Minwuia thermotolerans: one gene and its partner. The protein of the gene in region 2 binds, or shares a complex with, the protein of the main gene of each other region. Links are inferred from orthologs where the notes say so. Each region holds a gene or a part of one and is shown on either strand. Other genes may lie near its edges.

Evidence for each region.
Region 1: the proteins of tsaE (region 2) and tsaD are in contact, whole or in part, in a crystal structure (PDB 6N9A), measured with the Thermotoga maritima proteins. The link is inferred for Minwuia thermotolerans from one-to-one orthologs. Residues at the interface, in WP_004082108.1 of Thermotoga maritima: Leu37, Gly38, Lys46, Lys57, Val59, Lys60, Ser61, Thr63, Phe64, Thr65, Leu66, Met67, Val69, Pro71, Tyr82, Arg83, Leu84, Asp86, Asp88, Phe89, Asp93, Ile128, Asp130, Glu131, Arg134; in WP_004082750.1 of Thermotoga maritima: Cys10, Asp11, Arg49, His50, Leu82, Gly84, Gly135, Gly136, Glu154, Thr155, Leu156, Asp157, Asp158, Ser159, Glu162, Asp165, Lys166, Arg169, Leu170, Tyr175, Lys213, Thr214, Leu217, Tyr218, Gln221, Arg222, Asn324.

What each region holds. Positions count from the first base shown.
Region 1 is NZ_PIGG01000031.1:374,465-390,555, reverse strand. Bases 9,102-12,086 are described here. They hold tsaD (tRNA (adenosine(37)-N6)-threonylcarbamoyltransferase complex transferase subunit TsaD), read right to left. Parts: upstream 11,127-12,086; coding sequence 10,077-11,126; downstream 9,102-10,076. Other genes in these bases: hemC (hydroxymethylbilane synthase), read left to right, coding at 11,208-12,086; meaB (methylmalonyl Co-A mutase-associated GTPase MeaB), read right to left, coding at 9,102-10,083. Also shown: CWC60_RS09710 (hypothetical protein), read left to right, coding at 24-239; CWC60_RS09705 (2OG-Fe(II) oxygenase), read right to left, coding at 262-945; CWC60_RS09700 (DMT family transporter), read right to left, coding at 942-1,835; CWC60_RS09695 (acyl-CoA dehydrogenase family protein), read left to right, coding at 1,982-3,220; CWC60_RS09690 (acyl--CoA ligase), read right to left, coding at 3,402-4,919; CWC60_RS09685 (hypothetical protein), read right to left, coding at 4,954-6,183; CWC60_RS09680 (polyhydroxyalkanoate depolymerase), read right to left, coding at 6,197-7,444; CWC60_RS09675 (dienelactone hydrolase family protein), read left to right, coding at 7,726-8,487; rpmB (50S ribosomal protein L28), read right to left, coding at 8,645-8,998; more of meaB, read right to left, coding at 9,088-9,101; more of hemC, read left to right, coding at 12,087-12,128; CWC60_RS09650 (uroporphyrinogen-III synthase), read left to right, coding at 12,125-12,853; CWC60_RS09645 (COG4223 family protein), read left to right, coding at 12,858-14,357; CWC60_RS09640 (heme biosynthesis protein HemY), read left to right, coding at 14,361-15,776; CWC60_RS09635 (putative quinol monooxygenase), read left to right, coding at 15,827-16,091.
Region 2 is NZ_PIGG01000015.1:178,663-190,021, forward strand. Bases 7,476-10,474 are described here. They hold tsaE (tRNA (adenosine(37)-N6)-threonylcarbamoyltransferase complex ATPase subunit type 1 TsaE), read right to left. Parts: upstream 9,205-10,474; coding sequence 8,746-9,204; downstream 7,476-8,745. Other genes in these bases: CWC60_RS04030 (nucleotidyltransferase family protein), read right to left, coding at 7,476-7,758; CWC60_RS04035 (aminoglycoside phosphotransferase family protein), read right to left, coding at 7,755-8,756; CWC60_RS04045 (sensor histidine kinase), read right to left, coding at 9,201-10,474. In the rest of the region: CWC60_RS04010 (hypothetical protein), read right to left, coding at 1-119; thioredoxin TrxA, read right to left, coding at 248-565; double-strand break repair helicase AddA, read right to left, coding at 631-4,107; double-strand break repair protein AddB, read right to left, coding at 4,104-7,022; more of CWC60_RS04030, read right to left, coding at 7,027-7,475; more of CWC60_RS04045, read right to left, coding at 10,475-11,359. UniProt on the Escherichia coli protein: Required for the formation of a threonylcarbamoyl group on adenosine at position 37 (t(6)A37) in tRNAs that read codons beginning with adenine.

The DNA of each region.
Region 1 (16,091 bases), on a different replicon or contig from region 2:
GGCTGAACGGGGGTGCGGAACTCATGGAACTGGGCGTCGACGCCATTCTCGTCATCGCCGCACTGGCCGGGGTCGGCCTGCTCTGCGGGTTCGCGGTCATGCGGCGGCGAGCGGCGCGGGAGCGGCGGCGGCAGCAGGAACTGCGCTCGCCGGAACAGCAGTTCCGTCAGATTATCGAACACTTCAACCGCTTGGATCAGTCTCTCGGCGCGGACAATCTGCCCGGCGGCCGGGGCTGAGCGGAAGGCGCCGGCTCGCCCTTTACCGGGCGTCGTGGAAGATCACGCCCAGCGTGCGGCGATGGCCCGACCGCACCGTCGAAACTCCGTGGCGCATGGTGACCCGGGAGTAGCCGTTCTTCGAGGCCACGGGCCGCTGGTTGACCGCGAACAGCACGGCGTCGCCCTGCCTGAGCGAGATCACCTCCGCCCGGTTCTGCTTGCGCGCCTGGGTTTCGGTGAGCACGAATTCGCCTCCCTCGAATTCGGCCGGGTCGGTAAGCAGCACCGCCATCTGAACGGGAAAGTGCAGGTCGCCATAGAGGTCCTGGTGCAGGCGGTTGTAGTCGCCGGGCCCGTAGCTCAGCACCAGCGGCGTCGGCCGCGTCTGTCCCGCCGCGTGACACTGTTCCAGGTAGTCCGCATGCGCCGCCGGGAAGCGGGAGTCCCAGCCGAGCCTTTCGGCCCAGAGATTGGCCAGCGGGGCGAGTTCGGGATAGACGCTTTCCCTGAGACGCTGGACGGGAGCGGGCAGGGGATAGCTGAAGTACTTGTACTCGCCCTCGCCGAAGGAATGGCGGCGCATGACCACGCGGCTGCGATAGAGCCCGTCGTCGGCATAGCCGGCCGCGATAGCCGCGCAGGTTCCGGCGTCGAGCATCGCCGGGGCGACGGCGAAGCCGCGTTCGTCGATCCGCCGGCGGATCGCTTCCCAGTCCGGGCTCATGCCGTCCGCCTCCGGGCGAAGCGCAGCAGCCGGCCATCCACGCAGGCCAGACCGGCGAAGATCAGGGCCAGCCCCCCGAGAGCGGTGGGCGCCAGGCTTTCGTCCAGGAAGACCACGCCCAGGAAGATGGCGCTGGGCGGAATCAGGAAGGTCGTCAAAAGCAGATTCGTCGCGCCCGCGGTCGCCAGGATGCGGAAATAGAGGATATAGGCGAGGCCGGTGCCGGCGACGCCCAGCGCCACCCAGGCGGCGAGCGGCGCGAGGGACGGCAGGGCCGCCGGCGCGCCCTCGGCGAGAAGGGCTGCGGGCACCATGATCGCCGTCGACATGGTGAGCATGCCGGCCGCCGCGACCGGCGGCGCAAAGCGGCCCAGCCGCCGCCCGAACGCGCCGGCGAAAGCGTAGGAGACGGCGGCGCCCATCACCGCGAGTTGCCCCAGCAGGCCGTCGCTCAGCCCCGTCAGCGCCTCCGGCCCGATCAGCATGGTCACGCCGGCGAGGCCGAAGATGACGCCCGCGGCCTTGCCCGGCGTCGCGCGTTCATCGGCCAGCAGCAGATGCGCGACCAGGATGGCGAAGATCGGGGTGGTCGCGTTGAGGATCGAGGCGAGGCCAGAGGCGATGTGCTGCTGGCCCCAGAATATCAGGCAGAAGGGGATGGCGTTGTTCAGCAGGCCCATGAGCGCCAGATCGCGCCAGTCGCGCCAGCCCTTCGGCCGTCGCGCGCCCATCGCCAGGACCACGACCCACAGCACCGCCGCGCCCATGGCGACGCGTCCCAGCACCAGGGTCAGCGGCCCGACCTCGGCCAGGGCGATCTCGACGAAGAAGAAAGTCGAGCCCCAGATGAGCGACAGCGCGGCGAGCAGTCCCCATTCCGTTGCGCCCATCGATCTCGCCGCCATTGCGTCCCCGCGTTCTTCGTGCCGTTGCGTCCCCTGACATAGCGCGGGCATCGGAACTTCGCCTCCCGGAATTTGCGCCGGTTGCCGCGGCCGTTGGTTGGCCTAGACTGCGCGGCGGGGAGGACGCGCGCATGGATTTCAACATACCCGACGACATCCGCGACTATCTGGCGGTCTTGGACGACTTCATCGAGAAGGAGATCAAGCCGCTGGAGGCCGAGAACATCCGGTTCTTCGATCACCGCCGAGAGTACGAGCGGACGGACTGGGAGAAGGGCGGGCGGCCGAAGGAGGAGTGGGAAGAGCTGCTGGCGGAGATGAAGCGCCGGGCCGACAGGGCCGGCCATCTGCGCTGGGCGCTGCCGAAGGACGTCGGCGGCTCGGGCGGCTCCAATCTGGGCATGGCGATCATCCGCGAGCACCTGGCGCACAAGGGGCTGGGGCTGCACAACGACCTCCAGAACGAGAGCTCGATCGTCGGCAACTTCCCCGTGGTCCACATCTTCCGCGCCGTCGGCACAGAGGCGCAGAGGGAAGAATTCATCGAGGACATGATCACGGGCCGCAAGCGCGTCGCCTTCGGCGTCACCGAGCCCAATCACGGCTCCGACGCGACCTTCATGGAGACGGAGGCGAAGCGCGACGGCGGCGACTGGGTGATCAACGGCACCAAGCGCTGGAACTCCGGCATGTCGAACGCCAGCCACGACGTCGTCTTCGCGCGCACGTCGGGCAGCCCGGGCGAGCCCATGGGCATCACCGCCTTCATCGTCCCCGTCGAGACGCCGGGCGTCGACATCGCCTACATGCACTGGACCTTCAACATGCCCTCCGACCACGCGGAGGTGCACTTCCGCGACGTGCGCGTGCCCGACAGCGCGATCCTGCACGAGGAAGGCCGCGGCCTGGAGTGCATGCAGGCCTTCTTCCACGAGAACCGTATCCGCCAGGCGGCTTCCAGCCTCGGCGCCGGGCAGTACTGCGTCGACGAGGCGGTCAAATGGGCCAACAACCGGGTCACCTGGGGCCAGCCGTTGTCGCGCAACCAGGCGATCCAGTGGCCGCTTGCCGAACTCAACACCGAGGCCGAGATGCTGCGCGGTCTGGTCTACAAGTCGGCCTGGCACCTGGACCAGCAGGACCACATGGCGGTCACCCACTGGGTCGCCATGGCGAACTACCGCGCCAACCGCTTCGTCTGCGAGGCCGCCGACCGGGCCATGCAGGTGCATGGCGGCATGGGCTACACCCGCTACAAGCCGTTCGAGCACATCTACCGCCACCACCGCCGCTACCGCATCACCGAGGGCACCGAGGAGATCCAGATCCGCAAGGTGGCGTCGGACCTGTTCAAGAAGTTTCGCGACTGAGAGAGGAGCGGTCTGACAGGCCGATCGGAAGTTCGAAGGAATTGCTTCAGACTGGCGCCCTTGGACTTGATCCAAGGGCCCAGCGAAACGAGAGGCTGGGTCCTGGGGTCAAGCCCAGGACTTCAGATCACTTCACGTGGCAACAACGGTGGGGCCGAGGAGCTGAGCGAAGCGGATTCGATTACCCCGCCAGCCCCAGCTTCTCCGCCAGGCCGATGCGCTGCAGCTTGCCGGTCGCGCCCTTCGGGATTTCCTCCATGATCAGCACCTTGCGCGGCACCTTGAAGTCCGCCAGACGCTTCGCGGCGAAGTCGCGTATGGCGCGTTCGTCCGCCGCCTGACCCTCGCGGAGGACGACGGCGGCGGCGACCTCCTCGCCCAGCTTCGCGTGCGGCATGGCGAATGTCACGGCCTGGGCGACGGCCGGGTGGTCCATCAGCACCTCGTCGACCTCCCGGGGCGAGATCTTCTCGCCGCCGCGGTTGATGATCTCCTTCAGCCGCCCGGTGATGGTGAGATAACCCTCGTTGTCGAGGACGCCCTGGTCGCCGGTGCGGAACCAGCCGTTGGTGAAGTTCTCGGCATTGGCCTTCGGGTTGTTCTCGTAGCCCGCGGTGACGTTCGGTCCCTTGATCACCACCTCGCCGGTTGCGCCGTGCCCCAGCAGATTGCCGTCCGGGTCCATGATGCCGACCTCCGGCCCGGCGGCGATGCCCACTGTGCCCGGCTTGCGCGCGGCCGGTGGTAGTGGGTTGGAGGCCATCTGGTGCGCCGCCTCGGTCATGCCGTAGCTTTCGATCACGGGACAGCCGAAGGTCGCCTCCAGCTCCGCCATCACCTGCGGCGGCAGGGAGGAGGAGGACGAGCGGATCAGGCGGAAGGGGTGGGCCTTGATGACGTCGGCGTTGCGGCCGGCGCGGCCCAGGATCGCCTGGTGCATGGTCGGCACGGCGGTGTACCAGGTGGGCTTCGCCGTCTCGACCCAGTTGAAGAAGCGCAGCGCGTTGAAACCGGGGCTGCACCAGACGCTGCCGCCCGCGGCCACCGAGGACAGCACCGCCGCGATCAGGCCGTGGATGTGAAAGAGCGGCATGATGTTGAGGCAGCGGTCCTCCGCCTTCAGCGCGATGGCGTTGGCGATGTGGCGGGCGCTGGCGGCGACATTGGCCTGGCTCAGCGGCACGATCTTGGGCCGCGAAGTGGTGCCGGAGGTGTGCAGCACCAGGGCGACGTCGCTCGGCTCTGCGGGACCGGGATTTGCGGGCGTGCCCTCGATCTCGCCGGCGAGATGGAACAGCCCGGCAGCCTCGTTGCTCCGCGGCGAGAGGCGCAGGACGGGAATGCCGCGCTTCTCCGCCACGCCCAGGGCGTCGCCGTCATAGTCGTCGGGGACGACGAGGGCCTTCGCGTTCAGATCGGAGAGGTAGAAGTCGTATTCGTCCGCGCGGTAGGCGGGATTGAGCGGCGCCGTCGTCGCGCCGCAGGCGATGGTCAGGAACGCCGTCGCCATCTCCGGCCCGTTGGGCAGCACGATCGCCACCCGGTCGCCGCGGCCGATGCCGAAGCCGTTCAGCGTCGCCACGATCTCGTCGGCGAAGGCGCCGAGGGCCTCGTGGGTCATGTCGGGCCGGTTCTCGCCGCCGATGGCGGGGGCGGCGGCGGCGCCGGTCTCCAGCAGGGCACGGACGGTGTCGGTCATGTCGGGCGGCCTCCCTCAGTGTTGCATGCAACACCTAGCCCAGAGGCGCGCCCCGGTCCATCCACCGCTGCAGCCTGTCGACATCCGCCCCGTGCAGCGCGAAGCGGCCGCGCCGCCAGGCGATGTCCTCGGCGGTGCGGGCGAACTCCTGCTCCAGCATCCACTTCGCCTCGCGGGCGCGCAGGCCGCCGCCGAAATCCTCCCCCAGGTCCGATTCGCGGTGGGTCGGGCCCAGCACGTCGGGCGTCAGGGGGCCGTGGCGGGCGACAAGAGCGCGGATATAGGCGGCGTCGATATGGCTGTAATTCGCCGCGATCTGGTTGGCGAAGACGCCGTAGTTCTCCTCGATCCTGCCGTCGGCAAGACCGGCCTTCTCGTGGGCGTCGCCGACGCCATGCTGTGCGAAGATGTCGCCCAGCCGCGCGAGCACACTGTCGTCCTGACGAAGGTGCTGGATGCAGGAGAAATCGGCCGGATCGTCGATGACGTTGGCCCAGATCACATGCTCCTGCTTGAGTTCGAGATCGAAATGCATCTCGAACGTGTGCTCCAGTTGCCCGAAGGCCTCCTCGACCGAAAGATCGCCTACTTCGCGCTCAAGTAGCAGGGTATCCTGGTCCAGCGGCAGGACGAGCACCGATACATTGTCGGGGCAGGGGAGGCTGTAGGCGAAATCCTCCCGGTAGGTGCGCTTCAGCACCGTCTGGACGCGGGGCCGGAATGTCTCACCGCGGTCCTGCTGGTCGTCGGTCAGGGTGTAGGAGGCGCTGATCGAGCCTTCGCGGGCCAGGGTGCCCTCGCGGGCCGTGAAGTCGCGGGCGAGCGCCACGGTCAGCCGCGGCGCGTCGACGAAATGGACTCGCTCCATCTGCACCCGCAGCGCGGCACGGCGGGCAATCTCGCAAAGCGGCCGTCCCGCCTGATGCTCGGTGAGGTTCACCGTTTTGCCGTACTTCTCGACGTCGCGGGTCAGCCAGAGGCCGAAGAACTTCTTTCTGAGCGCCCCCAGCGTGACCAGGCGCACCGGCCGCACGAGATGCGGCGCCAGGTGGCGGATGTCGTCCAGGATTTCGGCGTCCGACCGTTCGCCCTGCGCCGCAGGACGGTCAGGGTAGAGCAGGTCGCGGCTCGACGGCAGGCCCATGCCGGTGACGATGTCGCGGTCGGCGGCCCAGACGCCGCCCTTTTCCATCAGGGCCACGCGGCGCGCGACCCAGGCGGCGGCGATGCCGCGGAAGCCTATGGCGAAGAAGTGCTCCGCCAAGGGTCCGCGCCGTTCAGGCCCCGAGCACCGGGAACGAGCGGATGAAGTCCCGGACGCGCGGCTGGATCTCGGTGCGGAAGCGGTTGCCGTTGAAGACGCCGTAGTGGCCGACATCCGGCTGGACGTAGTCGAGCTGCTTCTTCTCGGGAATGTTGATGCAGAGGTCGTGCGCGGCCTGGGTCTGACCGATGCCGGAAATGTCGTCGTTCTCGCCCTCGACCGTGAACAGGGCCGTCTTGGTGATCTTCGACGGATCCACCTTGCGTCCCCGCCAGGTCATGTTGCCGTTCGGCAGGTCGAACTTCTGGAACACGGATTCGATCGTCTGCAGGTAGAACTCCGCGGTCATGTCGAGCACGGAGAGATACTCGTCGTAGAACTTGCGGTGCGCCGCCGCCGTGTCGCCGTCGCCCTTGACGAGGCTGTCGAACAGCCGCTTGTGGGCGTCGATGTGACGGTCGAGGTTCATGGTCATGAAGCCGGTGAGCTGCAGGAAACCCGGGTAGACAGACCGCATGAAGCCCGGATGAGGCATCGGCACCGACATGACGACATGGTTCTTGAACCATTCCAGCGGCCGGGAGGTGGCCAGTTCGTTGGGCACCGTCGGGCTCTTCCGCGGATCGATCGGGCTGCCCATGATGGTCAGCGTCGCCGGTGTGCAGGGATCGCGGTCCTCAGACATCAGCGCCGTTGCGGCGAGCACCGCCGGTCCCGGCTGGCAGACCGCCATCACATGGGTGTTCGGGCCCAGGACGTGCAGGAAATCCATCACGTAGTCGATGTAGTCCTCGAGGTCGAACTTGCCTTCGGAAACCGGAACCTGACGGGCGTCCCGCCAGTCGGTGATGAAGACCTCGTGCTCCGGCAGCATGGCCCGGACCGTGCCGCGCAGCAGCGTGGCGAAATGGCCCGACAGCGGCGCGACGATCAGCACCCTGGGCATGTCGGCCAGCTTGGCCGGGATCTCGGAGCGGTCCTTCTTGAAGTACTTGAGCTGCCCGAAGGGCTTGCGCATCACGATCTGCTCGCTCACGCCGACCCTCGTGCCGTTGACCATGACCTCGTCGATCTCGAAGGCCGGCTTGCCATAGCGGCGCGTGATGCTCTCGAAGACGTCCGCGGCGGCGGCGGCGGCGCGGCCCTGCATGGTGAAGGCCGCCGGATTCATCGGATTGCGCAGCGCGGCCTGCGTGAACTGGGCAGCCGTCCTGAACGGCGCGATCGCCGCGTGGTTCATTTCGTAGAGCTGATAGAGCACTTTGAGCCTGTTCCTTCCGTTCCGGATTCAGGATTCTGAATCCTGAGGAATTGCTATTGCACCGCACAATACCCGGTAGTTGTCAATCTTGTTACAGTCCGCGAATTGTGCACTGCCAAACTGAATCTGCTCTTAACGACGCCGCTTGCAAGGCGTTGCGTGACGCATGCGCGGTATGCCGATGCCGTCTGTTGCAGCGCGAAATGACGCGCCCGTGAGTGGTGCCGGCGCCGGAACAGGCTACCATCGCGTCGGTCTCATTCGTGAACGGAGCTCATGACATGCTTGCTCGCAGAACCGTACTGAAAGGCGCGGCGTCGCTGCCGCTGGCCGCCATCCTCGCCGATCCCCTCCTGTCGCGCGCGGCGGCGGCGACGCTCAACGAAACCGCCTTGACCACGCATGACGGCCGCACCGTGACCGGCTTCGTCGCCATGCCGGAGAAGACCCCCGCGCCGGCGATGCTGCTGATCCACGAATGGTGGGGCCTGAACGATCAGATCAAGACCATGGCCGACGAGTTCGCGAAGATGGGCTATGTCGCCGTCGCCGCCGATCTCTACGACGGCAAGGTGGCGACCGATCCGGGCAACGCGCGCGCCTACATGCAGCAGGTCGACGCGGCGCAGGCCACCGGCACGCTGGCCAGCTGGATCGACTGGATGAAGGCCCATGAGGCGGTCAACGGGAAGGTGGGCACGGTCGGATGGTGCTTCGGCGGCGGCTGGTCGCTGAACGCCTCCATCGCCCGGCCAGTGGACGCCACGGTGGTCTACTACGGGAATGTCGCCCGCGAGGCCGAAGCGCTGAAGCAGCTGAGGGGGCCGGTGCTGGGACACTTCGCCGAGCAGGACGAGTGGATCAACCACGAGATGGTGAGAAAGTTCGAGGCCGAGATGGCTCTCGCCGGCAAGGATGTCACCAGCTACTGGTACGATGCCCAGCACGGCTTCGCGAACCCCACCACGGCCCGCTACGACGCGCAGGACGCGATGCTCGCATGGGCCCGGACCCAGGATTTCCTGCTCGCCAATCTCGGCTAGGCCCCATGCCGGGAAGTTGCCGGCAGTTCGGCGCTCAGTCGCCGCAAGCTCCAATGACCGACCGGGAGATGCGGAGACTGGTCGGCCGACACGATCCGAACGAAGAAGGGCCCCGGCGTGCCGGAGCCCTTCGAGATCGTTCCGTTTCCGGTCCGGATCAGGTGGCGGCTTCCTCCACCGCATCCGCGTCGGCTTCCGCCGGCAGGGTCAGGTCGGCCGCTGCGCCGCGCTCGGCGCGGGCCTTCCTGATCTCCCGCTTCAGCCGCCGGGCGTTCAGCGACAGGTTCGCATCGGACTGCTTCAGGATGTAGTTGTCGATGCCCTCGTTGTGCTCGACCGAGCGCAGGGCATGGGTCGAGATCTTGAGGGTGACGGTCCGGCCCAGCGCGTCGGAGCCGAGCTTCACGCGCCGCACGCTCGGCAGGAAGCGCCGTTTGGTCTTGATGTTGGAGTGGCTGACATTGTGGCCGGACATCACGCCCTTGCCGGTCAGCTCGCACCGCCGAGCCATGTCTGGTCTCCCGTTCTGATCGAAATAAAGGGACGGTCTCCCGTCCCGCAATACCGAGCGGCGGTGTTTAGCGAAGCCGCCGCGGGCGGTCAAGCCTCCGAATGGCCGAGGAACAGCGCGCGCAGCGCATCCGCGGCCGCGCCGGGCGTCGCTTCGCCGCTCATCACCCGCGCTTCCCAGTCCGGCAATGCCGCCGCAACGCGCCGGTCGCGTGTCAGCGCGTATACCAGCCCGTCCGTCAGCTCCTGCCACATCCAGGCCTTGGCCTGTTCGGCCCGCTGCTTTTCGAGTGCGCCGGCTTCCGTCATCGCCTCGCGGTATTTCGTGATGTCGCGCCAGATCTCTTCGATGCCTTCGCCCTTCAGCGCGGAGGCCAGCCGCACCCTGGCGCGCCAGTGCGGCGTCTTCGGACGGATCAGGCCGAGCGCGCCGCGGTATTCCGTCGCCGCCCGTTTGGCCGCGGCCAGCAGATCGCCATCGGCCTTGTTGATGACGATCAGGTCGGCCAGCTCCATGACGCCGCGCTTGATGCCCTGCAACTCGTCGCCGCCGCCCGGCGAGAGCAGCAGCATGAACAGGTCGACCATCTCGGCCACGGTGGTTTCGGACTGGCCGACGCCGACGGTTTCCACCAGCACGACATCATAGCCGGCGGCCTCGACCAGAAGCATGGTCTCGCGGGTGCGCCGGGCCACGCCGCCCAGCGTGCCGCCCGAGGGCGAGGGCCGGATGAAGGCGTTTGGGTCGCGCGCCAGATGCTCCATGCGTGTCTTGTCGCCCAGGATGGAGCCGCCTGTGCGTTTCGACGACGGATCGACGGCCAGAACGGCGACCCGGTGGCCGGCGGCGGTCAGATGCTGGCCGAAGGCTTCGATGAAGGTCGACTTGCCGACGCCCGGCGTGCCGGAAATGCCCAGCCGGATAGCGCCGCCGGCCCGGCCGACCAGCTTTTCCAGAAGCTCCTGGGCCTGCGTGCGGTGATCGGCCCGGCTGGATTCGACCAGCGTGATGGCGCGGGCCAGGGCGCGGCGATTGCCGGCGGCGATGCGGTCGGCCATCTGCTCCAGATCGGGCGCGGTCACGATTTGGCTCCGGCGAAGGGCAGGGGCGCGGCCGTCTCGTCCAGCGGCCAGCGGGCGCGCGGCGCGGCCGCCAGCGGATCGGTGAGACCGAGGCGGAATCGCTCCACGCCGGCCCAGGCGACCATGGCGCCATTGTCGGTGCAGAGCTTGGGCGGCGGCGCCTTCATCTCGATGTCGCCGGCGCGCGCGGTCTCCAACAGGCGGCCGCGCAGATACCGGTTCGCGGCGACGCCGCCGGCCAGCACGAAGGCGTTCGGCGCCACACCCAGCTCGCGGCAGCGGCCGAGGGCCCGCCCGACGCGATCGGCCAGCACGTCGCCGATGGCGGCCTGGAAGCTGGCACAGAGATCGGCCAGATCCTGCGGCGCGGGGCGGGGTCCCAGCTTCTCCGCCACCTGGCGGACGGCGGTCTTGAGTCCCGAGAACGAGAAATCCAGCTCGGGCCGCCCCATCATCGGCCGGGGCAGGCCGAAGCGCGCCGGATTGCCGTCCGTCGCGCAGCGTTCCACAGCCGGACCACCGGGGAAGCCCAGGCCCAGCAGCTTGGCGGTCTTGTCGAAGGCCTCGCCCACCGCATCGTCAATGGTCGCCCCCAGCCGGCGGTAGTGGCCGACGCCCTCCACCAGCAGGATCTGGCAATGTCCGCCGGAGACGAGCAGCAGGAGATAGGGGAACCCGACCGGATCGGTCATGCGCACGGTGAGCGCGTGGGCTTCCAGGTGATTGACGGCGATCAGCGGCTTTCCGGCGGCGAGCGCCATGGCCTTGGCGGTGGTGAAGCCGACGATGACGCCGCCGATCAGCCCGGGTCCGGCCGTCGCTGCGATGGCGTCGACGCCGGCCAGCCCGATACCGGCCTCGGACAATGCGGCGGCGATCACGCTGTCCAGCTTCTCGACATGGGCGCGGGCGGCGATTTCCGGTACCACGCCGGCGAAGGGCGCGTGTTCATCGATCTGGGAGAAGACCACGTTGGACAGGATTGTCCCGTCGTCACGGACCACGGCGGCGGCGGTCTCGTCACAGCTTGTCTCGATGCCCAGTATCGTTGTCACCTGACGGCCCTTGACGCTGGCAATAGCGGAAGCGGGGAGGTAACACCGCCAACCATGAACGGACAAGCAAGTATGAAGATCGGTACCCGCGGCAGCCCGCTGGCGCTGTGGCAGGCCAACGAGGTCAAGCGGCGTCTCCATCAGGCGCATCCGGAGCTGCCGGACGAAGCGGTGGAGGTGGTCGTCATCACCACCACCGGCGACCGCATCCGCGACCGGGCGCTCGCGTCCATCGGCGGCAAGGGACTGTTCACGAAGGAGATCGAGGAGGCGCTCGCCGCCGGCGAGATCGACATGGCGGTGCATTCCATGAAGGACATGCCGACGGTCCTGCCGGACGGCATGGAGATCTGCTGCCTGCTGCCGCGCGAGGATCCGCGCGACGCCTTCATCTGCAACGTGGCCGAGGGTATCGCCGGTCTGCCTCACGGTGCCGTCGTGGGCACCGCAAGCCTCCGCCGCCAGGCGCAGGTGCTTCACCGCCGGCCAGACCTGAAGGTGATCACCTTCCGCGGCAATGTGGCGACCCGGCTGGAGAAGCTGGACCGGGGTGAGGTCGCCGCGACGTTCCTCGCCAATGCCGGGCTGATCCGGTTGCAGCGGACCGAGCGCATCACCGCCCTTATCGAGCCCGAAGAGATGCTGCCGGCGGTGGCCCAGGGCGCTGTCGGCGTCGAGATCCGCAGCGATGACGAAGCGACGCGGGAACGGCTGGCCGCGCTGCACGATACCGAGACCGAGTACGCGGTGACCGCCGAACGCGCCATGCTGGCCGCGCTGGACGGCTCCTGCCGCACCCCCATTGCCGGGCTCGGCCTGCGTCAGGCCGACGGCGAACTCTGGCTGCGCGCCGAAATCGTCATGCCGGACGGCAGCGACCGCCGGGCGACCGAGCGGCGCGGGCCCGTGTCCGACGCCTTCCGCATGGGCGACGACGCCGGACAGCAACTGAAGCGGGACGCCGGGCCGGCCTTTCTCGCGGAGATCCTTTGAGAATTCTGCTGACACGGCCGCGTCTCGACGCAGTGGAAACGGCCCGGGCGCTCGAGGCCCGCGGCCACCAGGTTCTGATCGATCCGGTACTTGATATCGTGCTGGAAGCACCCGACGGGCTGGACCTGCAGGGCGTGCAGGCCCTGCTGGCCACCAGCCGCAACGGTGTCCGGGCCCTTGCGGCGGCCACGCCGCGTCGCGACCTGCCACTCATGGCGGTGGGACGGAGCACGGCGGCGCTGGCGCGCGAATGCGGCTTTCCTGACGTGCGGGATGCCGACGGGGATGTCGATGACCTCACCCGCGTCGCAGTGGCCGAACTGGATCCCGCCGCGGGTCCGCTTGTGCATGCCGCAGGCGCCGAAACAGCCGGCGATCTCAAGGGCGCGCTCGCGGAATCGGGCTTCGAGGTCCGGCGGGAAGTGCTGTACCGCGCGGTGGCGAACGACCGGATTTCCGCGGAAGCGGCCGCGGCGTTGGTCGCCCGGCGGATTGACGCGGTGCTGTTTTTCTCCCCGCGGTCGGCGGAAGCCTTTGCTAGGGTGCTGGACAATATGGGACTGACCTCGGTGGCGGAGAGTCTTGTGGCCTTCTGCATCAGCCCCCGCGCGGCGGAGATCGCGCGGCGGCTCCCCTATCGGGTGGTTGTATCCGCCCCCCGCCCGAATCAGGATGCCTTGCTGTCCTGCGTGGACCGTCACGCCGCCGGCGAACGACACAGGTGAGTAGATGACCAGCGACGACAAGAAGAAGTCCGATCAGGGCTCCGAAGCCGCGGCGGACGGGACCGCCGGATCCGACAAGCAGACCGAAAGCGCGACGGCGGCGGGTGCCGGCGGCGGGAAGACCCCTACCGAAGCACAGGTCGCCGGCATGGAAGGCGCAGCCGTCTCCGTGCCCGACAGCGAACAGCGCGAAGAGGACGAGGCGAAGATGGCGGCGGACGACGAACCCGCCGCCGATCGGGCGGAGGAAACCGAGACCGTGGCGGCGGCGCGGCCACGCTCGGACGGCCTGGCCCGGATTCTGGCCGTACTGGCCCTCATCGGCGTCGGCGGCGTCTACGCGCTGACGCATGTCCAGCAGGTCCCGACGGGCAGCGCCCAGCGCCTCGCCCAGCTGGAACAGCGGGTCACGGACCTGGCCGAGGCCGGCCCGGCGGCGGCGCCGGAACAGGAGCCCGATCCGCGGGTGGCCACGCTGCAGTCCGATCTCGCGGCCTTGCAGGAGCGCGTGACCGGGCTCGCCGGTGAACTCGAAACGGCGCGGGCCGCCGGAGTGTCGGAGGATGCAGCGCAGCCCGCCGCGGCACTGGCCACGCGGCTCGGCGCGCTGGAGGACCGGCTCGGCGAACTGGGAACGCTGGAGGAGCGTCTGTCGGCGCTGGAGGACCGGCCTGCCGCGCCGGAGAGCCAGGGCCAGCCGCTTTCGGTCACCGTCGGCGACGGCGGCGGCCAGCAGGTGCGCGAACAGATGGCGGCGCTGGAAACCCGGCTGGACGATCTGAACACTGAACTGGCTGCGCTGCAGGCGCGCCAGGACGAGTTGCGCAACAGTCAGGCTGGACTTTCCGAAGATCTCGACAGCCGCATCCAGGCGGTCCGTTCGGACCTGACCGGCGCCCTGGAGCGGGAGACAGGCGACGTGATGGCCCGCCTGAACGACATTGCGGCGCAGGCCGAGGCGGCCGGCGAGGCCCGACAGGGCGAACTGGCCCGCAATGCGGCCCTGGTTCTCGCCATGGGACGCCTGCGCGACGCCGCCGCCGGCGAGCGTCCGTTCCCCGGGGCATGGGAAAGCGTCACCGCGCTGGGCGTCGACCCGGCGACCTATCCGGCGGTCGCCGAGGCGGCTGCGAGCGGTGTGCCTGCGCAGTCCAGCCTGCAGGAACGGTTTCCGGATGTGGCCGGCCGCGCCGTCGTTGCCGCCACCACGGGCGAGGATGACAGCCTGATCGGCGGCGCGCTCCGGCGCGTCGGCAACGTGGTGCGGGTGCGCCGTACGGGCGAACTGGAAGGGGACAGCGTCGAGGCCGTGGTCGCCCGCGCGGAGGCCCGGGTCCGCGAAGGCGATCTGCGCGCCGCGGTCACGGAACTGGAGACGCTCGACGGCGAGGCGGCCGAGGCCGTGGCCCCCTGGAAAGCCGACGCGGAGCGGCGGATCGCCCTGGAAGCGGCGATCGACGGCCTGCAGACGGCAGTCTATCAGAACCTGTCGAAGGACGGCTGATCCATGATCCGCCTGATCATCCTCTTCCTCGTCGTCGTCGCCCTGGCGGCGGTGGCGGCCTGGCTGGCCGACAATCCCGGCCGCGTTTCGATGCAATGGGGCGGCTGGCAGATCGATACTTCGGTCCCGGTCATCGTCGGCGCGCTGGCGATCCTGATCGGCGTTATCCTGCTGATCTACCGTCTGATCGGGTGGCTGCTGGCCGGGCCCGAGCGTATTCGCGGTTTCTTCCGCGGCAACCGCAGCGAGAAAGGTTACCGGGCGCTGACCGAGGGCATGGCCGCGATCGCTTCGGGCGATTGGCGGCGGGCGACCAAGGCCGCCGAGCAGGCAGACCGCTATCTCGCCAATCCGCCCATGGCGCTGCTGCTGAAGGCGCAGGCGGCGCAGCTCGCTGGCGACGACCGGCAGGCCGAGTCCCATTTCCGGGCGATGCTGGAAACCCCGGAGACCGAGCTCGTGGCCCTGCGCGGTCTGCTGATCCAGGCCGGACGGGCGGGTGATCACGACCGCGCACTGGAGCTTGCCGCCCGCGCTCACCGGCTCAGGCCCGACGCCGGCTGGGCCGTGCGGGCGCTGTTCGATCTGCAGTCCGCCGCCCGCGACTGGCGCGGCGCTCAGGTCACGCTCGCCGACGGCGTGCGCACGGCAGTCTACGAGAAGGAGGCCGCACGGCGTCTGCACGCTGTGATCGATACCGCCCTGGCGATGGAGAAGGAGGAGGCGGGCGATCTGAAATCCGCGCTCTCCTACGCCCAGAACGCCCTGAAGGAAGATCCGAATCACGTGCCGGCCGTGGTCGTCGAGGGCCGCCTGCAGGCCGCCGCCGGCCGGGAACGCCGGGCCACGCGTCATCTGGGGGAGGGCTGGTCCAGGCTGCAGCACCCCGATATCGCCCGGGCGATCATGGACCTGCATCCGGACGAGGATGCGGAAGCGCGGTTGAAACGGTTCGAGAAGATCACCGCCGCGGACGTGGACCATGCGGAGACGCAGCTCACCCTGGGGCGCCTGGCGCTGGACGCCGACCGGGTCGACCTCGCACGCGACTACGCCTACGCGGCGCTGGACCGGGCGCCGGTGGTCGACCAGCGCTTCTGCCGTCTGATGGTGGATGTCGCCGAACGCAGCGAGGGCGGCGCGGAGAAGGCGCGCGAATGGCTGGGCCGGCTGGCCGACGCCCCGCCGCCCGGCCGCTGGCAGTGCAGCGCCTGCAACGCCATCGCTCCGGGCTGGAAGCCGCTCTGCCCGTCCTGCGGCCATTTCGACGGGCTGGAATGGCGCGCGGCCGAGCCGCTGCGGGACGCGGTCCTTCTGGTGGAACGCGAGCACGAACCGACGAAGGTCGAGGCCCAGATCGAGGAAGCCGTGACGGAAGAAGATGCCCCGCCCACGCGAAACCGGGGTTCCGGCGGCTGACTCCTTGGCATAGTCTGCGCGCCGTCATCCATTCAGGGGAGGAAATCGAGATGATCGGAGTGGTTGCAACCATCAAGACGAAGCCGGGCGCCGGCGCGGATTTCGAGGCCACGGCAAAGCGGCTGGTCGAGGCCGTCAACGCCAACGAGCCGGGCTGCCTGTTCTACCGCCTGTTCCGGACCGAGAACGAGAACGAGTACAGGTTCCTTGAGGCCTACAAGGACATGGACGCCGTGCAGGCGCACCGCGCCTCCGACCATTTCCGCACCATCGGCAAGGAGATGGGCGCGTTCATGGACGGCCCGCCCGACGTCA
Region 2 (11,359 bases):
CCGGCGAGCGGCGCATTCCAGTCGACGGGCTCCAGCGGCGTTTCCGGCTGGCCGGCGCAGGCCTGAAGGATCAGAAGGGCGAGGCCCGCAAGGGCCGGACGGACGGAGAAACCGGTCAACGCTCTACTCCACTGCTGCGCACGCCGCTGCCAAGCCTTGGCATGGCCCGCCGGCGCGGCGCAAACGGAAAACGGGCCCGCGCGTTTCCGCCCGGGCCCGCCCGATACGACCGCGAAGGCCATAAGGATCAGATGTTGGACTCGATCCATGACTGGATCTGGGATTTCGGCACGGCGCCGACCTTGGTGGCCACGACCTCGCCGCCCTTGAACAGCATCAGCGTCGGGATGCCGCGCACGCCGTACTTGGTCGGCGTCGACGGGTTCTCGTCGATGTTGATCTTGGCGATCTTCAGGTCCTTCATCTCGCCGGCGATCTCGTCCAGCGCCGGGGCGATCTGCCGGCAGGGGCCGCACCATTCGGCCCAGTAGTCCACCACCACGGGGACGTCGGAGCCGAGCACGTCGGACTGGAAGCTGTCGTCGGTTACCTTGACCGTGGTCATCAGAATTCTCTCCGTTACGGGGGCGCCAAATGGGTCTCGGAATTCGCTCCGGCGCGATGCCGAATCTAGGTAGCCGCCTGCGACAGGTCAAGCGAGGCCAGCGCATGGTCGAGCCGCGCCGCCGGCAGCGCCATCAGCCGCGCCTCCACGGTCCAGACCAGGGCGCAGCGCACCTCCCGGTCCGGGTGGATCCGGCGCATGACGGCGCGGTAGAGCGCCATCTGCCTGAGATAGGCCAGGGGCACGCCGGCTACCTCCTGCGGCGGCGGGCGGTTGGTCTTGTAGTCCACGATCAGCACCGAATCGTCGGTCACGGCGAGGCGGTCGACCTGGCCGGAGACGACGTGACCGCCGACCACGCCGGCGATGGCCGCCTCGGCGCGGCTGCCCGGCGCGAAGGCGGCCGCCATCTCCGGCGCAGCAATGACGCCCAGCGCTTCGGTCAGCAGGGCCGTGCGTTCGGCCTCTTCGAGGTCCGCGGCCCGCCGCGCCAGGATGGACGCGCCCGCATCTTCCCGCCGTTCGGGCGGCAGTTCGGGCAGCACCTGCAGCAGGTGATGGACCAGCACGCCGCGGCGGCGGCCGGCCCCGCCGGTGCGCTGCAGCGGGCTCAGCGCCGCCGGTTCGGCGTCCGGTTCCTCGCCGGGCTGCCGTGAAGGCGCCAGCGGCCGGGGCGGGGCGGGCTCGGCCGGCGCCGGCGCCGTCGCCCAGGCCGGCAGTATTTCGGCCTCGCCGGCGCCAGCGTCGTCTCCGGTCAGCGGCAGCGCGCCACTGCCATGACGCAGCACGCCGTCACCGCCGGCTTCGCCGATTTCCGCCAGCGCGCCCTCGACCGCGCGGTACCAGCTTGCATCGTCGGGAAGGGCGCGTTCCGAATTGTAGAAGCCGCAGACGTAGAGCCGCTCCTCGGCCCGTGTCATGGCGACATAGAGCAGGCGGTTGTATTCGGCCAGGCCGCGCTCCTGCTCCCGCTTGGCCTGCTGGGCCACGCGGTCGGGCAGTTCGGCGGCGCGGCCGCGCATGACGGGAATGTCCTCGTCCCCGCCCGGCCCGGGCAGGGCGATCAGCGGTGACTTGCCCGCGCGCGGCGCGCGCGTCGTGTCCGGCAGGATCACCACCGGCGCCTCCAGCCCCTTGGCCCCGTGGACGGTCATGATGCGGACCGCGCCGCCGCCGCGCTCCATGTCGCGCCGGATCTCCGCCGACTGGCCGGCGCGGAGGCGGTGCAGGAAGCCCTGCAGCGAAGGCGGATGACGGCGCTCGTCGTCCAGGGCGGCGTTGAGAAACTCGTCCAGCGGATCGAGCTGGTCCGTGCCCAGCCGCGCCAGCAGCCGCCGCCGCGCCCCGCCCGCGCCCAGCAGCTCGGCGAAGAAGGCGAAGGGCGTCGACTGGTCGGCCCGGCCCAGCAGATCGCTGAGCTCGGCCGCAGCTTCGGCCCATTTCGGCCGCTCGTCCGCCCGCCGGCGCATAACGTGCCAGAGCCGCTCATGCTTCTCCCGGCCATGGGCGAGTTCGAACAGGTCGCTGTCGTCGAAGCCGTAGAGCGGCGATTTCAGCACCGTGGCGAGCGTGAGGTCGTCCTCCGGCAGCAGCAGGAAGTCGCCCAGCGCCATCAGGTCCATCACTGCGATCTGTTCGGTCAGCACCATCCGGTCGGCCCCGGCGACGGGCACGCGCAGGCGCTTCAGCTCGCGGGCGATTTCCGCCACCGTGGCGTCGCGGCGGCGCACCAGGATCAGCACGTCGCCGGGCGTGATCGCGCGCAGCGGCCGGTCCGTGTCGCCGGCCTGGCCGATCGTCTCCCGGTCGCGGATCATGGCCGCGATGCGCTCGGCGACGCGGACGGCCAGCCGCCGCCTGGGGCTGTCGGGGCGCTCGGTATCCATCGGCGCGTCCCAGCGGTTCTGTTCCTCGCTCTCGCCGGGCGCCTCCAGCGGCCAGAGCTCCACCAGCCCCTGCGCGCCCGCGCGCCGGGCGATATGGGCGCTGGCCGCGCCGCCTGCGGTCAGCCCTGCGCCCGCCGGGCCGGCGAAGGTGCGGTCGACGACCGTCAGGATCTCGGGCGCGGAGCGGAAGGAAACGTCGAGGGTCACGTCCTCGAAACTTTCCCGCGCGTCCAGCGCGCGCTCGCGGAAATGGCCGCGCATGCGGTCGAAGCCTTCCGGGTCGGCGCCCTGGAAGCTGTAGATCGACTGCTTCTCGTCGCCCACCGCGAAGACCGTGCGGACGACGTCCGTCCGCGCGCCCTCGCCGGCGAAGAATTCCGCGCTCAACAGGTCCGCGATGCGCCACTGGTCGGGGCTGGTGTCCTGGGCTTCGTCGATCAGGATGTGATCGAGCCCCTCGTCCAGCTTGAAGTGCACCCAGGCGGCCTGGGAGCGCAGCAGGCCCAGCGTGTGGCGGATCAGGTCGTCATAGTCCACCAGCGCCAGGCGCTGCTTCTCCGCGGCGTAGTCCGCCAGCAGGGCGCCGGCGAGACGCAGCAGGTCGGCGGTGCGGTCGGCGCAGGCGGCCGCCGCGCAGCGGTCAGACAGCTCCATGATCCGCGCCAGTTCGGTCTCCATCACCGCCAGCGCGCCGGGATCGGCCCTGGTCACGGCGGCCGGGATCAGGGTCTTCCGCGGCTCCCCCTTCTGGGTCAGGAAGACGCCGCGATAGTCCGTCAGCAGGGCCTGCCGCGCGTCGTCGTCAGAAGCGAGCCAGGCTTCGATCAGATCGGCGTTCGCCGCCGCCTTCCTGCCGCCGTCACGGCGCAGGCCGGCCAGCACCCGGCGCAGACCGAGCTCGTCCCAGGCCCCGAAGGCGCAGCCTGCGGCGGTCACCGCCGCCTCGTCCTCGTCGGGGCGCAGGCCGAAGCGCGACCGGATCTCGTGGACGACGCCGTCGACCCCGCCATGACGGGCGATCGCCGCCTCGATGGGCCGCCGGGCGTTCAGCGCTTCCCGCAGCAGGTCGTCAAAGGCGCCGTCGGCCATGCGGTCGATCAGCCGCTCCAGCGCTGCGTCTACTTCCCTGTCCGTCGACCGTCCGGCCAGGATCGTGTGCTTCAGCCGCTCCAGCATTTCTTCCGGTTCGCGCTCATCCATTTGGCGGAACTCGGGGCTCAGGCCCGCCTCCAGCGGAAAGCGGCCGAGCACGGATGCGGCGAAGGCGTGGATGGTCTGCACCTTCAGGCCGCCCGGCGTCTCCAGCGCGCGGGCGAACAGCCGCCGCGCCAGGTCCAGGGGCTGGCGCGCCGCGCCCGCCTCCCCGAGCAGTTCGGTCAGCTTCGCCGTCAGCGCGGTGTCGGGCAGCGCGGCCCATTCGCCCAGGCGCCGGAACAGGCGGTTCGACATCTCCGCGGCGGCGGCGTTGGTGAAGGTGATCGACAGGATGCGGTTGGGCGGCGCGTCCTGTTCCAGCATCAGGCGGATGACCCGGTCGGTCAGAACCCGGGTCTTGCCCGAGCCCGCATTGGCGCTGACCCAGGCCGAGGCGTCGGGCCTGGCGGCCTTGCGCTGGGCGGCGATGGTGCGGGCGAGGGGGTCGGCGGCTGTGGTCATGGCTCTTCCTCCCCGCCGGCGACGGACCATTCGGCGACGCGGGCCAGGTGGTCGTAGTCGCCGCCCAGCCCCTGGAACTGCACCCTGGGCCGCGAGAGATAGGGCCGCTCCGGATCGTCATAGGCCGAAAGCAGCCGGGCCACGCCCTCGGCCGTCTCCGCCATCAGCGGCTCCAGCTCCAGCGGCACCCGCTTCCACGCGCCGCCCTCCTGCGCGCCGTGGACGCGGATGTGGACCAGCTCGGCCGGGGCCGCCGGCACTTCGGCGGGAAAGCCGCCGCGCGCCAGGATGACCGCAGTCAGCGGCAGCTGGACGGCGAATCCGGCCTCGATCTGCTTCTTCGTCGGCGGGGCGCCGGTCTTGTAGTCGACGATGACCACGCCGCCGTCGCCGGTGACGTCCAGCCGGTCGGCCTTGGCGGTGAGGCGGAAATCCTCGAGCCCCGGCAGGCCGTCGACCGCGCCGCGGATCTCGGCGAAGCGCCGCGTCACGCGCTCGCTGCGCCGGCCTTCCTCGGCCAGCAGCCACTTTGCGGCGTTCTTGAAGCGCCGCCACCACAGCCGCCGCCAGGAAGGCGGCAGGCCGGCGTCGTCGAAGACCTGCTCGCCGATCCGCGCCAGCACCGGCCAGAGACCTGGACTCCAGTCGCCGTCATGGCGCTTCGCCAGCCGTTCGAAGGCGTCGTGGATCAGGTTGCCCTTCAGCGCCGGTCCCGGCGTCTCGTCGATCGGGTCGAGGGCGCGCAGTCCCAGGATGCGGCGCGCAAAGATGGCGTAGGGGTCCCGGATCAGGGTCTCCACCGCCGTCACCGGCAGCTCCCGGGGCCGCGCTGCGACCGGGGGCAGGGGCCGGGGTGCGGCCACGGGCTGCGGGTCGCCCGCCTGGTCCAGCAGCCGCGCCCAGACCACAGGCCGCGTCTCCGGCTCCAGGCTCAGGGACGCCCCGGCCGCAACGCTCTTCAGCCGCAGCAGCCAGCGCGAGGGCACGGTGGGGGACCCGCCGGCGCGCGCGGCGCGGGTCAGCACCACTTCCGGCCCTGCCGCGAGCTGCAGGAAGTCGTGCGCCTGCAGGCCCGTCCGCCGCTCCGGCGCGGGCAGGCCGAAGGCGGCGCGCATGGGCCGGCTCATCCACGGGTCGACCTCGGACGTGGCCGGCCAGACACCCTCGTTCAGTCCGCCCAGCACCACCAGATCGAAGACCTGCAGCCGCGCCTCCAGGGGGCCCAGGATCTGCACCCGCGGATGACCGCCGAAGCGGGGCCGGACGGTGACCCCGCCGATCAGCCGGTCGAACAGCTCCGGCCAGTCGCCGGGGCCGGCGGGCGGCGCGGCGGCTGCGCTGTCGGCCAGATCGGCGATCGCCTGGGCCGCCGCTTCCCCGTCCTCCCCGCGCCAGAGCCGGGAAGCGCCTTCCTCGGTGTCCGTCGCAGCCAGCCATTCGCAGAACCGGACATGACTTTCCAGCCGGCGCTGGAAATTGTCGCCGGCCTCCAGGAAGGGCCGGGCGGCTTCGGCGACCTCTTCCAGCCAGGCGGCGTGACGCTCCGCCCCCTTCACCGCCGGCGCCCGGGCGGCGAGGCCGGGCAGGTCGTCATACTGGCGAATGCCGCGCAGCATGACGCGCTCCAGCGCGCGCACGTCGCGTCGGAAGGCGGCCGGCTGGCTTCCCCCGGCGGCCAGCGGATGTTTCAGCAGAGCCAGCAGGTCCGCCGGCGCCGCGCCCTCGGACAGCACCGTGGCGGCGAGCTGCAGGAAGCCGCCGGCCCGGGTGTGGCGCAGCGGCGCGCCGCCGGAATCGTCGACGCGGACACCGAAGCGGGTGAGCTCGGCGGCCACGCGCCGGCCCAGCACGCGGTCCGGGGTGACCAGTGCGGCGGTACGGCCCGGCGTCTCCAGCGCCTCCCGCAGTTTCAGGGCGATCGCCGTGGCCTCGGCGCGGGGATCCGGCGCTTCGATCAGCGCCAGGCCATCCAGCGCGTCCGCCGGCAGGGCGTCCAGATCGCGCCAGCGGTCGGTGGTCGCCGCCGGCCGCAGCGCCTCCCTGAGCAGGGCCAGCCGGGGCGAAGGCGCGTCCCCGCCCAGCACCTGCACGTCGCCGGGATTCGCCCGCAGGTCCTGAAGCAGGCGCAGCATGCCGTGCTGGGGATGGCCCGCTTCGTCCAGCGCGGCCTCGCGGTCGCGTGGCTCCATCGTTGTTTCCAGCGCCGGCAGGACGACATGGCCCGCGGGCAGGGCCAGCGCCGCCGCCATCAGCTCCGCGGTTCCCGGCACGCTGCCGGTCGAGCCGGCGATGTAGACCGGATGGGCCGGCCTCTCGCGCCGCCAGCGCGCCGCCAGCAGCGCCATCAGCCGGTCGCGGCGCCGGGCCGGGTCGATCTCGCCCCGCTCGTCCAGCACCGACGGCCAGAATTCGGTGACGATGCGCAGGAAATCGAGCGTCTGCCGCCAGTGCTCCTGGAATCGCTCCGGGGCCAGGCCGGCCAGGCCGGCGAAGTCCAGCCGTTCGGTCTGGGTCTCGTCCATCAGCCGGCCCAGGGCGTCGGCCAGCCCCAGCGCCGCGGCCGGCCCGGCGGCGCGGCCGGGCATGCGGGCCACCAGCCGCGACAGCAGCAGCCGCCGCGCGGCCGGCGCGATGGCCGGCGGCAATTCGCTTTCGTCGCGCGGATCGAGGATCAGGAGCGGCGGCTCGTCTTCCGTCTGGTCGCCCAGCGGCCGGATCAGCGGCAGCATCAGCGCCTCGCCGCCGCCCACGCGCAGGAAGGCCTCCCTGAGCGAGCGCACCGCGCGGCGGGTCGGCAGGAAGACCTGGGCGTCCGCCAGCAGGCCGTCGCCGCCGGGGCCATGGGCGGCCAGCATGTGGCGGGCGAGGATATCCACGAAGGGCAGCCCGGCCGGTACGGTCAGCAGCCCCCCCATGGCTTCAGCCCGTCCGCCTGAGCAGGGACTCGGCCCGCTCCAGCCCGTCCGGCGTGCCGATGTCGATCCAGTCTCCCTCATGGCGCATGCCATAGAGCCGGCCGGCCTCGGCGGCGCGGTCGAAGATCAGGTTCAGCGAGAACGGCCTGACCTCCAGGCCCTCGAAGATGCGCGGATGCAGGATCTGGACCCCGGCATAGAGGAAGGGGGCCAGGCGGCCGGGCCGGCGCCGGGCGAGGCGGCCGGACGGCGCCATGGTGAAATCGCCCTGGCCGCGATAGCCGATGGCGGTGACCGTGGGCTGCATCAGAAGCAGCACGTCCATCTGCTCCGGATCCCAGGCGCGCCCCAGCCGCCTGAACGAATCGCCGAAGGCGTCGCGCCAGATGGTGTCGGAATTGACCGACAGGAACGGCTCGCCGCCGAAGCGGTCCAGCGCGGCCAGCACGCCGCCGCCGGTGTCGAGCAGTTCCTCCTCGTGGGAGAATTCGATCTCCGGCGCCTCCCGGCGTTCCAGGTGCTCGCGCAGCATCTCGCCCTTGTAATGCAGGTTGACGACGCAGCGAGTCACCCCCGCGGCCGACAGGCGGTCCAGCACCCGGTCGATCACCGGCCGGCCCGCGACCGAGACCAGCGGCTTCGGCCTGGCGCGCGTCACCGCGCCCAGCCGCTTGCCATAGCCGGCCGCCAGCACCATCGCCTGCGCGGGCAGTTCGGGGTGGACCTGATTGCTCATTCCGGCGTTTCTCCTCGGGCGGCGGGATCGTCGGGCATGTGGCGCTCGAACCACGCCGCGACCGGCTGCAGGGCGGGGTGGCCGAGGTCCCGGCGCAGCAGACGCCACGCGCGGGGCAGCCAGTCCAGATAGCGCGCCTTGCCGTCCCGGCGCCAGAGCCGCGTGAAGACGCCGAGGATCCGCGTGTTGCGCTGTGCCCCGAGCGCGGCGTAGGCGGCGCGGAATGGCGCTTCGGCCGCGCCGGTGGCGGCCAGATAGCGCCGGATCATCTCGTCCTCCAGGGCCGCCGGCACGTCGCGGCGCACGTCCGCGAGCAGGGAGGCCAGGTCATAGGCCGGATGGCCGCCCACCGCGTCCTGGAAGTCCAGCAGCCCGACCCGGCGCGGCCCATCGCGATCGGGCAGCCAGATCAGGTTGTCGACATGGTAGTCGCGGAGCACGAGCGTGTTCTGGCTGTCGGAGGGGCAGATCAGCGCTTCGGCCCAGGCGTCGCGGAAGCTGCGGCGTTCGGCGTCGCTCGCCGCCCGCCCGCGCACCTCGGGCAGGCGCCAGTCGAGAAACAGCGCCACCTCGTCCAGCAGCGCCGTCAGATCGTGGCGCGGCAGGTCCGGCGGCGCGGCGTGGCCGGCGAGGCTGACGAGGACGTCGACCGCTGCCGCATAGAGCGCTTCCTCCATCGCGGGGTCGCGGCCGATGACACGGCCGAAAAGATCGTCGCCCAGGTCCTCGAGCAGCAGGAAGCCCTGTTTCGCGTCGGCGGCCAGAACCTGCGGCGGCGACAGCCGCCATTCCGCCAGCACCCCGGCGACGCGGCGGAAGGGGCGCACGTCCTCCCTGCCCGGCGGCGCGTTCATCAGTACGGCGCGGCGTCCGTCCGGCGCGAAGACGCGGTCATAGCTGCGGAAGGAGGCGTCGGCCGCCAGCGGCACGATCCGCGCGCCCGCAAAGCCGGCTTCCGTCAGCAGGTTCGTCAGCGCCTGCGACCGTTCAGGCGTCATCGAGCCGCTCCATGAAACCGGACGTCGCCTGGACGGTGAGCCGCCGTCCGTCCCCGGCCGCCTCGATCGCGATCCGGACCGCGTCGGGCGGCGCGAGATCCCCCAGCCGGTCCGGCCATTCCACCAGCGCCACGCCTTCGGCCGCCGCCTCTTCGAAACCGAGTTCCTCGACCTCGCCGGGGCCTGAAAGCCGGTAGAGGTCGAAGTGCCACAGCCGGAAGTCCGGCAGGTCGTAGGGGAGCACCAGATTGAATGTCGGACTCGGCGCGTCGATCGCGCGGCCGGCCAGGGCCTGGATCACGGCGCGCGCCAGCGCGGTCTTGCCCATGCCGAGATCGCCGCTCAGCAGCACCACGTCGCCAGGACGCAGCGCCCGCGCCAGCCGGCGGCCGAAGGCTTCGGTCGCTGCCGGGTCGGGCAGATGGAACTCGGCGCGCCGGACGCTCAAGACCGCAACGGTTCGACAGGCGCGCCGGAGATGCGGATGGTCTCGGTGTCCTCCGGCATCTGGTCGCGGAAGTGGCACACCACGCGGGTGCCCACGCCCACCTCCGAGGTCAGCTCGACCGAGCCGCCGTGCAGCTCCATCAGGTTGCGCACCAGGGCGAGGCCCAGCCCCGCGCCCCGCCTCGTGTGGCGCTCGCTGGTGCGGAAGGTCTCGAAAACGCGTTCGCGCTCCTCCTCGGGGATGCCGATGCCGGTATCCTCGACCCAGATGTCCGCGCCGTCGTCGGTGCGCGCCGCGCCGATGGTAATGGCCCCGCCGGGTGGCGTGAACTTGACGGCGTTGCTCATCAGGTTGTTCAGGATCTGCTGGATGCGGCGCGGATCCCCGTCCAGCCTGGGCAGGTCGTCGGGCAGTTCGCTGGAGAGCGCGAGCTGGCGGCGTTCGGCGCGCTCGCCGTACTTCTCCTGCACCTGCTCGATGATGTCGGAGACCACGAACACGTCGCGATCGACCTGAAGGTGCCCGGCCTGGATGGAGGCGAGGTCCAGCATGTCGTTGATCATCGACAGGAACTGTTCGGACGCCTCCAGGATACCGGAGGCGTATTCGCGCTGGCGCTCGTTGAGCGTGCCGAAATAGTCGTTCTGCAGAATCTCGGCGAAGCCGAGGATGGTGTTGAGCGGCGTGCGCAGTTCGTAGGACATGTTCTCGAGGAATTCCGACTTGATCATGTCGGCGGCGACCAGCGCCTCGTTGCGTTCGCGCAGCGCCCGTTCGATGCGGTAGCTGTCGGTGACGTCCAGATAGGTGAACAGCGTGCGCGCGTCCGGCAGGGCCGTGGACGCGGCGTCGATGATCTGCCCGTTGGGGAGTTCGATGCGCCGCTCGCCGGAGCGGATTTCGGTGGCGCTGGCGATCCAGGCGTCGCGCCGGGCGGCAAGCTCCGGCGGATGGCCGAAGCCCTCCAGCATGTGATCCACCAGTTCGCGCGCATGGGGCTCGCTGTCGGTGAACTCCCTGGGCAGATTCCACATGATGCGGTAGCCGGCGTTGCACAGGCTCAGCCGGCCGTCCGGGCCGAACACCGCCACCGCCTCGTAGAGATTGTCCAGCGTGGCGCGCTGTACGGCGATGTAGGTGTTCAGGTTCCGCTCCAGGACGATGCGGTCGGTGGCGTCGTCGAACAGGAACATCAGCCCGCCCAGGCCGTGGCGGACGATGGTCACCCGCATCATGCGCTCGTCGGGGCGCTGATAGAGTTCCTCGACCGGGTTGATCAGGCTGTTGAACAGCGCCTCGCGGCTCTTGCGGAACTGGCGGTATTCGGTCTGCTCGGGCAGCTTGCGCAGCTCCTTGACCCGGTCCAGCACCTCGCCGATCGACGGGCCGGCGGCGAGGAAGGATTCGTCCAGCCCCCAGAGCGAGCGGAAGGCGCTGTTGGCGTGTATCAGCCGCTTGTCCGCGTCGTATATCGCCACACCGGTCGTGATGTGCTCCAGCATCTCGGTATTGGCTTCGATCTGGCGGCGCATCTCGCGCCGAACCTCGTCGAGCAGGGACATGTCGACGGCATAGCCGGCGGAGCCGCCGTCGGGCAGTTCCGGCGTCTCGAAGACGCGGAAGATGCGGCGCTGGCCCTCGACCACGAAACGGCGTTCCTCCTCGGCGGTCTCGCCGCGGTCGCGGGCTTCCTGCACCAGGCGGATCGGCTGGTCGAGATCGCTGGCCGAGGCGATCTCGTCGTCGGTCGCGTCGGGGCCGAGGATGCTCTCCAGCATGCGGTTGCGCCAGACGATGGCGCCGTGGGAATCGCGCCGCCAGGCGGCCACGGGCGCGGCGTTGAGCAGAGCGCGGTAGCCGTCCCGCTCGCGGCCGAGCGCGGCGATCTTGTCGCGCAGCAGCGCCAGCTCGGCTTCCTGGCGTCCGGCCTGCACGGCCCGTTCGCCGCTCTCGCTCTCGAGGGTTTCCAGCCGCTCGGCGAAGCCGGCCCGTTCGGCCGCCGCGCGGCGGCGCTGGCCGAGATGAAGCGCCAGCAGGGCCAGAAAGGCCGCCGCCGCCACGGCCGCAGCAATCATCCAGCCCGTCGCCGCGCCGCCGCCCGCGAAACCGTCCTGCGCCCTGGCGGGCCAGGCCGCCAGAGCCAATATCGTCGGAA